DNA from 4 places in the Leeia aquatica genome. Region 2 is predicted to be linked to each of the others. Evidence: predicted binding sites of a transcription regulator. Region 2 holds the regulator's gene; each other region holds the start of a gene.
The links. Region 2 encodes FNR, which switches genes on or off when oxygen is low (the NO sensors DNR and NnrR bind a similar motif). Its sites were predicted from a motif close to TTGATNNNNATCAA; they were not measured.
Positions count from the first base shown of each region.

Region 1: HF682_RS08485 (nitrite reductase) is a predicted target of FNR. The motif match lies at 925-938, and genes of this name have one in related genera.
Region 3: HF682_RS01585 (quaternary amine ABC transporter ATP-binding protein) is a predicted target of FNR. The motif match lies at 1,311-1,324, and genes of this name have one in related genera.
Region 4: hemN (oxygen-independent coproporphyrinogen III oxidase) is a predicted target of FNR. The motif match lies at 804-817, and genes of this name have one in related genera.

Region 1 covers NZ_JABAIM010000001.1:1,643,262-1,645,463, forward strand. Annotated here, with positions in the region: gene HF682_RS08480 (nitric oxide reductase activation protein NorD) at 1-863, shown strand, start outside; gene HF682_RS08485 (nitrite reductase) at 1,006-2,202, shown strand, end outside.
Region 2 covers NZ_JABAIM010000001.1:56,959-59,160, forward strand. Annotated here, with positions in the region: gene HF682_RS00375 (LysR family transcriptional regulator) at 1-448, opposite strand, end outside; gene fnr (fumarate/nitrate reduction transcriptional regulator Fnr) at 483-1,238, opposite strand; gene HF682_RS00385 (hypothetical protein) at 1,409-2,202, shown strand, end outside.
Region 3 covers NZ_JABAIM010000001.1:361,903-364,104, reverse strand. Annotated here, with positions in the region: gene HF682_RS01595 (aromatic ring-hydroxylating oxygenase subunit alpha) at 1-68, shown strand, start outside; gene HF682_RS01590 (FAD-binding oxidoreductase) at 82-1,173, shown strand; gene HF682_RS01585 (quaternary amine ABC transporter ATP-binding protein) at 1,436-2,202, shown strand, end outside.
Region 4 covers NZ_JABAIM010000005.1:73,797-75,998, forward strand. Annotated here, with positions in the region: gene HF682_RS16800 (LemA family protein) at 1-27, opposite strand, end outside; gene HF682_RS16805 (RNA-binding S4 domain-containing protein) at 81-476, shown strand; gene HF682_RS16810 (Rdx family protein) at 466-774, shown strand; gene hemN (oxygen-independent coproporphyrinogen III oxidase) at 880-2,202, shown strand, end outside.

The DNA of each region.
Region 1 (2,202 bases), 1.6 Mb from region 2:
ACTATCGCCGCCAACAGTTGATCCCGGCGCATTGCCGGGTGCAGCCGATGCTGCCGCGCGACGCGCTACCCGCCACGCTGCCGGAGCGCCTGCATGCTGAGGCCCGCCGCCTGCGGCGGCAATTCCAGGCGCTGGCACCCGAGCGCAGTCGCCGCTATGGGGAAAACAGCGGCCCGGACATTGACATCGACCGCCTGATCCGCTTTCTGGCCGAGAAGCGCAGCGGCCACGCCATCAGCGAGCCACCGCTCTATCAAGCCTGGCCACCGGGCGAGCGCAGCATGGCCTGCCTGCTGCTGGCCGACCTGTCCCTCTCGACCGAGAGCTGGCTGGGTGAAGCCGGGCAAGTGATTCAGGTGATCCGCGACAGCCTGCTGCTGTTTGCCGAAGCCCTGGCAGCGACAGGTGATCCTTTCGGGCTGTACGGTTTTTCCTCCTTGCGGCGCGAGGAAGTGCGCTTCCTGATGCTGAAGGACTTTGGTGAACGACATAGTGACCTGATTCGGGGCCGCATCCAGGCCATCCGCCCCGGTTACTACACCCGTATTGGCGCGGCCTTGCGCCAGTCCACCCAGATCCTGCTGCAGCAACCGGTGCGACAACGGCTGCTGCTGCTGCTATCTGACGGCAAACCAAATGACCTCGATCACTACGAAGGTCGCTACGGGGTGGAGGACACCCGCCAGGCGGTGCTGGAAGCACGTCGGGCCGGGCTGATTCCCTTCTGCGTCACTGTCGACCATGAAGCCGGGGAATATCTGCCCCATCTGTTTGGACGCCACGGCTACGTGGTGGTGCAGGATGCCCGCCGCCTGCCGCAGGTGCTGACCCGCTTGTACGCTACCCTCTCTCGCCCAGGTTAAGCCCGGAATCACCCACCCTTTGCGCAAACGCAAAGGGCGCAAGGCCGCAGCCCCGATCGGGTTGATTCGCATCAAGGAGCCCAAGCCAAGCCGAGGAGGATCATGAGCGCATGATTTCCTTGATAGTGAGTTGGTGATAACCATGAAAACAATGAGCATGCGTACCCTCTCCCACGCCGTGGCGCTGGCCACGCTGTCACTGGCCGCACCGTTTGCGCTGGCCGATGGCCCGACCAAGCAGGTCACCCAGCCTGAGGTCAGCTACCAGGCCGGTGGCTCGCCGCTGGCGAAGGAGGAGATGCACCAGAACATCAACCCCAAAGCACCGCCGATGACCAAGGCGGAGTTTGATCGCGCCAAGCAGATCTACTTTGAACGTTGTGCCGGCTGTCATGGCGTGCTGCGCAAAGGCGCAACCGGCAAGCCACTGACCCCGGACATTACGCTGGGCAAAGGTACCGACTACCTGAAGGTCTTCATCGCCTACGGCAGCCCGGGCGGCATGCCGAACTGGCAGACCTCCGGCGAAATGAGCGAGCAGGATGTCGACCTGATGGCCCGTTACATCCAGCAAGAGCCGCCAACCCCGCCGGAATACTCGCTGGCGGACATCGAGAAGTCGCGCAAGGTGCTGATCCCGGTGGAGCAGCGCCCGAAGCAGAAGATGAACAAGTACAACCTCGACAATGTGTTCTCGGTCACCCTGCGTGATTCGGGCGAGGTGGCGCTGATCGACGGGGACACCAAGCAGATCATCAACATCGTCAAGACCGGCTACGCCGTGCACATCTCACGGCTGTCCAGTTCGGGGCGTTATCTGTACGTGATCGGGCGGGACGCCAAGATCAACCTGATCGACCTGTGGATGGACAAACCGGACACCGTGGCCGAAATCAAGGTTGGTCTGGAAGCCCGCTCGGTGGAAACCTCCAAGTTCAAGGGCTGGGAAGACAAGGTAGCGGTTGCCGGTACCTACTGGCCGCCACAGTACGTAATCATGGATGGCGACACCCTGAAGCCGCGCAAGGTGGTGTCCACCCGTGGCATGACGGTGGACAACGAGTACCACCCGGAGCCGCGTGTGGCCTCCATCGTGGCCAGCCACTTCAAACCGGAGTTTGTGATCAATGCCAAGGAAACCGGCAAGATCATGATGGTGGATTACTCCGACCTGACCAACCTGAAGACCACCACCATTGACTCGGCCAAGTTCCTGCACGATGGCGGCTTTGACAGCACCGGTCGTTACTTCCTGGTGGCGGCCAACGCTTCCAACAAGATTGCGGTGGTGGATACCAAGGAAGACAAACTGGCGGCGCTGGTGGATGTCGGCAAGATC
Region 2 (2,202 bases):
CGCCAACCACCAGATCCGAGCGTCGGGTCAGCAGCGAATCCCAGGTTCCCCCCAATACCTCATGAGTGATGCGGATACGGGTGCCGCTACCTTGTGCATAGAAATCCGCCAGTATGGGTAGCAGTGCCGTACTGGGGAAGATGGTGTCCATGGCAATGGACAGCTCGGTCTCCCAACCTGTGGCTACCCGCTTGACCCGGCTTTCCAGCTCACCTGCCGCACGCAGCAGGTGGCGGCCTTCTCGTAGTAATTCCTGCCCGGCCGGTGTGAGCCGTGCGCGATGCCCGCTGCGGTCAAACAGCTTGACATCCATATCCTGCTCAAGCTTCTGCACGATATAGGTAATCGCAGACGGCACGCGGTGCAGCACTTCAGCCGCGGCAGCAAAGCTGCCCTGGCGATCGATGGTATCCAGAACGGTGAGGGCATCCAGACTCAGGCGCAGCATCTACAGACCTTCCTGTGTCCTGAAGTGTGCAGGGTCAGGCCTTGCCTGAACATCCCGACAACACCTGTTTCAGGGCGGGCAGGTCCAGGATTTCGATTTCCTTGTTGTGGACCCGGATCAGCCCCTGTTCCTGGAAACGCGAGAAGCCGCGACTGATGGTTTCCAGCTTGAGCCCCAGATAGCTGCCAATTTCCTCACGCGTCATGCGCAGCACAAAGCTGCGGGAGGAGTAACCGCGTAAGGCAAAGCGTTGTGACAGGTTCAGCAGGAAAGCAGCCAGGCGTTCCTCGGCCTTCATATTACCCAGCAACATCATGACGCCATGGTCTCGTACGATTTCACGGGACAGCACCTTGTAGAAATTATTCTGCAAGGAGGGGATATGCCGGCTCAGTTCCTCCAGGTCGGCAAACGGAATCTCGCAGACCTCGGAGTCTTCCAGCGCAATCGCACCGCAGCTGTGTGTCTCGGTGCTGATGGCGTCCAGCCCCAGCAATTCGCCTGCCATCTGGAAACCGGTGACTTGCTCGCGGCCATCTTCTGACAGCACGCTCATCTTGAAGAAACCCAGTCGCACCGCAAACAGGGAGCGCATGGCATCACCAGCCCGATACAGCGGCTCGCCCTTTTTGACTTTGACGCGCTGGGTGATGACGGTTTCCAGCTGGTTCATTTCATCACTGTTCAGGCCCAGCGGCAAACACAGCTCGCGCAGGCTACAACTGGAGCACGCTACCTTGAGGTGCTTGAGGGAAACTTCCTGAATAGGGATGGTGGAGGTATGGTTCATGCCAAATCGGTAGGTGTTGATACAGGTCAACCACGAACGGGCGGTGGATGGGCATAGTGGCAAAAACTGCTCACAACCCCGACCCAACCATGCCCGTCCTCTCGCTTGGTCAACATCATAGCCTGAATGCGGATTTTCCGACAGTGGCCGTCCCACGTGGCTGGGGACAAATGTTGTCTTTCAACATGGACGACATCGCCGCCTTCCCCGCACTTCGCCAGATTCGACAACCCCGGCTGAATGACGCAGCCGTCGGGCGAGCCTGGTCGCGCCCGGCGATCGGCCGTCTGCCGCCCGCGCTGTGCATGACGGAGTGCTGGCCGCGTAAGCCGGCGGCAGTTCAGCCTGTACAAGAGGCCATTACGCTGGAGTGGCAGCAGTGGTGCGCCTTGCTGGGCAAGCGTCAACCGACCCAGATGCAGCTGCATGTGTCAGCGCATCCACAGGTTTTTGCGCTGGCGCTGGCCGACTGGCTGCAGCGGCGTGACTCCGTGTCTCCAAGTATGCCTTGTGGCATCGTACTGTATCTGGGGCAGGCGGATGTGCCGGATTGCTCAGGCGTGCCTGGCGCAGACGTGATGCTGCGCAGCATGGCGGGGGGCGAGCCCGGTTTCCATGCCTCATGCCTCACCGTACTGCCCGCTGTGTTGCAACAGGCTGGCGGCAGGGTCGGTGTGGAACTGTGGCTGGGACAGCTCATGGATGCGGAGGCCATGGCGCAGGTGCATGCCTTGTTGCTCATGCAGCCCGCCCGGCTTTGCTTGCGGGGTGTGGTGGCGGCAGCCGTATCCGCCAGCCAGCTATTGCAACAAAAAGAACAGCTGTATCAGGTGCTGCAATGGCTGGATGAGCTGGGTTATGGCCATCTGGCGGGCGGCTGGTTTACCCGAGCAGATGACCCATGGCGGCATGCGCAGCGCCTCGGGCGCTTGATGTTGACCGGGGAGGGCGATCTGATCGCGGA
Region 3 (2,202 bases), 300 kb from region 2:
ATACTGAGACGCTGGTCGAAAAGTTCAGCAACTGGTACATCAACCGCCTGTCGGCCTACATCAAGTAAGGGAGTTCCGTGCATGGCTGCTGCACCTTTGCCCGACTTCAACATGGCGGAGCCTGCCCTGTGGCAGCCCGGCACGGACGACACGCTGGAGTGCGTGCTGGTGCGGGACGAAACCCATGATGTGAAAACCTTTGTGTTTCGCAGCCAGCAGCCACGGCGCTTTCGCTATCTGCCGGGGCAATTCATTACCCTGGAGCTGGAGATCAACGGGGCAGCCATCAACCGCTGCTATACGCTCTCCAGCACACCCACCCGGCCGGATACCGTCTCGATTACGGTGAAGCGGGTACCGAATGGGCCGGTGTCCAACTGGCTGCATGACCATATGCAGGTCGGCCAGACGGTCAAGGTGCTGGGGCCTTCTGGCGAATTCAGCTGCTTTTTGCATGACCGGCCGAAGTATCTGTTTCTGTCTGCCGGTAGCGGGATTACGCCGCTGATGTCGATGTCTCGCGCATTGACCGATCTGGTGCTGGATCGGGACGTGGTGTTTGTCCACAGTGCCCGCTCTCCGGCTGACGTGATCTTTGCCCGTGAGCAGCAGGCACTGGCCCGCAATAACCCGAGCTTCCGTCACGCGGTCATCTGCGAGCGTGCTGGTGCAGACCGTGACTATGCGGGTTATCAAGGCTTCCTGTCGCTGGCGACGCTGAGCAACATCGCACCGGATTTCCGTGAACGGGAAGTGTTTACCTGTGGTCCCGCGCCTTATATGGCAGCGGTGCGCAAGATACTGGAAGCGGCTGGTTTCAACATGCAGCAGTACCATGAGGAAAGTTTTGCCTTTGAAACCCTGATGGGCGGGGCGGAAGAGGCGCAGCCGCCTGCTGCGGCTGCGGGAGAGGGTTACACCATCCGTTTTGCCAAGAGTGGCGATGAAGTGCGCTGCGCACCGCCGCAAACCATTCTGGCGGCCGCCAAGGCCACAGGCATGCGCTTGGCCTCGTCCTGTACCCAAGGGTTGTGCGGTACCTGCAAGACCAAAATGCTGTCCGGGCAGGTAGACATGAAGCATGCAGGGGGAATTCGACAGCGGGAAATTGATCAGGGCTTCATCTTACCCTGTTGCAGCGTGCCATTGTCAGACGTGGTGCTGGATCGGTAACAGCAGAGGAAGCGGATGTTTGTGATGAACATCCGCTTTTTTCATGCGGTTTCACCATGTTGATGGCATGTCGGATCGCGTCATGTTCCTGTCGCCATCCCGTTACCCATGCAGCGCCCAGCCTTATATCGTAGTACTTGATCCAGATCAAAAAACAGCCGACGATGGCATGAGGCCGACGTCCCAAGGCTGGCAAGAAAAGAGACCTCACATCAGGAAACGATAGGGCGACCGTGCGCGCACTATCGACAACGGGGGAGATATGCCAGAAGCAAAGATCGTTGTCGAAAATCTGGTCAAGGTGTTTGGCGACCAGCCCAAAGTGGCACTCGACCTGCTCCGTCAAGGTAAGAAGAAAGAGGATATTCTTTCGCAGACCGGGCAAGTGATTGGTGTCAATAATGTTTCGTTCAAGGTGAATCCGGGGGAAATCTTCGTGCTGATGGGCCTGTCCGGCTCCGGCAAATCCACCTTGATCCGTCTGATCAACCGGCTGGTCGAGCCCACCGATGGCAAGATCATCATCGATGGTCAGGACGTCGCCAAAATGTCACCAAAGCAGTTGGTCAAACTGCGTCGCACCGACATGAGCATGGTGTTTCAGAGCTTTGCCCTGATGCCGCACCGTACGGTACTGGCCAATGCCGCATTTGGTCTGGAAGTGGCTGGGGTCGGGCGCAAGGAGCGCGAGAAAAAGGCCTTTGAGGTATTGCAGCAGGTGGGGCTGGGGCAGGTCACGGACAAGTATCCGCATCAGCTCTCCGGTGGCATGCAGCAGCGGGTGGGTCTCGCCCGTGCGCTGACGGTCAATCCGTCCCTGATGCTGATGGACGAAGCATTCTCGGCGCTGGACCCGCTCAAGCGGCACGAAATGCAGGATGTGCTGCTCAACCTGCAGCGCGAGCATCAACGCACCATTTTCTTTGTGTCACACGATCTGGAAGAGGCGCTTCGCATCGGTACCCGCATCGCCATCATGGAGGGCGGTCGTCTGGTACAGGTGGGCACCCCGCAAGACATCATCGAGAA
Region 4 (2,202 bases), on a different contig from region 2:
AACACCCCGCATTGCCCGGATTCGCATTACAATCTCCTTCATCTCTCGCCTGCCGTATGAATTCAGCATTAAACCATATCATGCCTGACTTGCTCACCGAAGTTCGCCTCGACAAATGGGTGTGGGCGGCCCGTTTCTTCAAGACCCGTAGCCTCGCCAGCCAGGCTGTTGATGCCGGACACGTGCGCCTGAATGGCCAGCGCAGCAAACCCGCTCGTAGCGTCAAAGTGGGCGACACCCTGCATATTCAGGTGGCGCATGGCCTGTTTGAAGTGGTGGTACAGGCCCTGGCCGAACAGCGCGGCAGTGCGACACTGGCACAATCGCTCTATCAGGAAACCCCTGAGAGCGTGCAGGCACGTGAAGCGGTCCAGTTGCAGCAAAGCCTGGCACCGCGTTATGAGGCCCAGCATGAAGACAGCGGCCGCCCCAGCAAACGCGACCGCAGACAGATCGGAAAACTCCGTGGCTACTGATTCCCACATCCTGCGCATTGAATATTGCACCTTGTGCCGCTGGCTGCTGCGTGCCGCCTGGCTGGCGCAGGAAGTCCTGACCACCTTTGATACGGACGAGCTGACTGAAGTCGCGCTGGTGCCTTCCAGCGGCGGCATTTTCCGGCTAACGCTGGACGGCGAGGTGATCTGGGACCGCAAGCAGGAAGACCGTTTTCCCGAGGCTAAAGAGATCAAGCAGCGCATCCGTGACCGGGTGGCACCGGAGCGTTCCTTGGGTCATAGCGACCGCCAGACGGACGCCCCGTCAAACCACTGACACTTGATACCGGGCCACCCCATAGGCCTTTGATGGGCATCAAAGCCCACGCTGCAGTTCACTGCTAGTCTCCGGGTATCCTGTTTGCCCCGGACGCTAACGACCATGTCTGCCCACCTTGATGTACAGAACCTCCAGTTTGACCGCGCGCTGATTGAGCGGCTGGCCGGCAACGGTCCACGCTATACCTCTTACCCGACGGCAGACCGTTTCCACGCCGGTTTTACCGAGCAGGACTACCGCCAGGTGGCATCGTCCTGTTTTGTACCGGGCGTCAATCGGCCACTGTCACTGTACGTGCATATTCCGTTCTGCAACACCATTTGCTACTACTGTGGTTGCAACAAGATCATTACCAAAGATACCGGCAAGGCCGAAGTCTATCTGCAGTATCTGGAGAAGGAACTGGCCTTGCAGCGCCCCCTGTTTGCCGGCGCACGGGTCGAGCAGCTGCACTTCGGCGGCGGCACCCCCACCTTCCTGAGCGATGAGCAGTTGCGCTGGCTGGTGGAGCGCCTACGCGCCGCCTTTCCGTTCGCACCGGATGATGAGGGTGAGTTTTCGATCGAGATCGACCCGCGCAAGGTGCAGCCGCAAACCATCCAGCTGCTGCGAGAGCTGGGCTTCAACCGGATGAGCCTTGGGGTACAGGATTTTGACCCGGAGGTACAACAGGCGGTCAACCGCATCCAGAGTGAAGCGGAGACTTTGTCTGTCCTGAAAGCGGCGCGTGAGTGTGGTTTTCACTCCATCTCCATCGACCTGATTTATGGGCTGCCGAAGCAAACCGTAGCCGGCTTTACCGCCACGCTGGACAAAGTCATCGCCGCCCGGCCCGACCGGCTCTCCATCTATAACTACGCCCACCTGCCTCACCTGTTCAAGCCGCAGCGCCGCATCAATGAGGCGGACCTGCCCAGCGCCAGTGAAAAGCTGGACCTGCTCAGCTTGTGTATCGACAAGCTGCAGGCAGCAGGTTACTGCTATATCGGCATGGACCACTTTGCGCTGCCGGATGATGAACTGGCCATTGCCCAGCGCGCAGGCACCCTGCACCGCAACTTCCAGGGTTACTCCACCCATGACGATATTGATCTGTTGGCGCTGGGGGTATCCGGCATCGGCAAGATCGGCCACAGCTATAGCCAGAATGTGCGCACCACCGAGGAATACTACGCCGCGCTGGATGAAGGCCGCCTGCCCCAGTTTCGTGGCTTTGCCCTGCAGCAGGATGACGTGATCCGCCGCGACCTGATCCAGCAGTTGATGTGCGAATTTGCGCTCGACTTTAGCCAGATCCGGGCACAGTGGCAGATCGAGTTCCAGCAATACTTTTCCGATATTCTGCCCAAGCTCGCGCACTACCAGCAGGAAGGCTTGCTGCACATGGATGAGGATAGCCTGCGCATTCTGCCGCGTGGCCGCCTG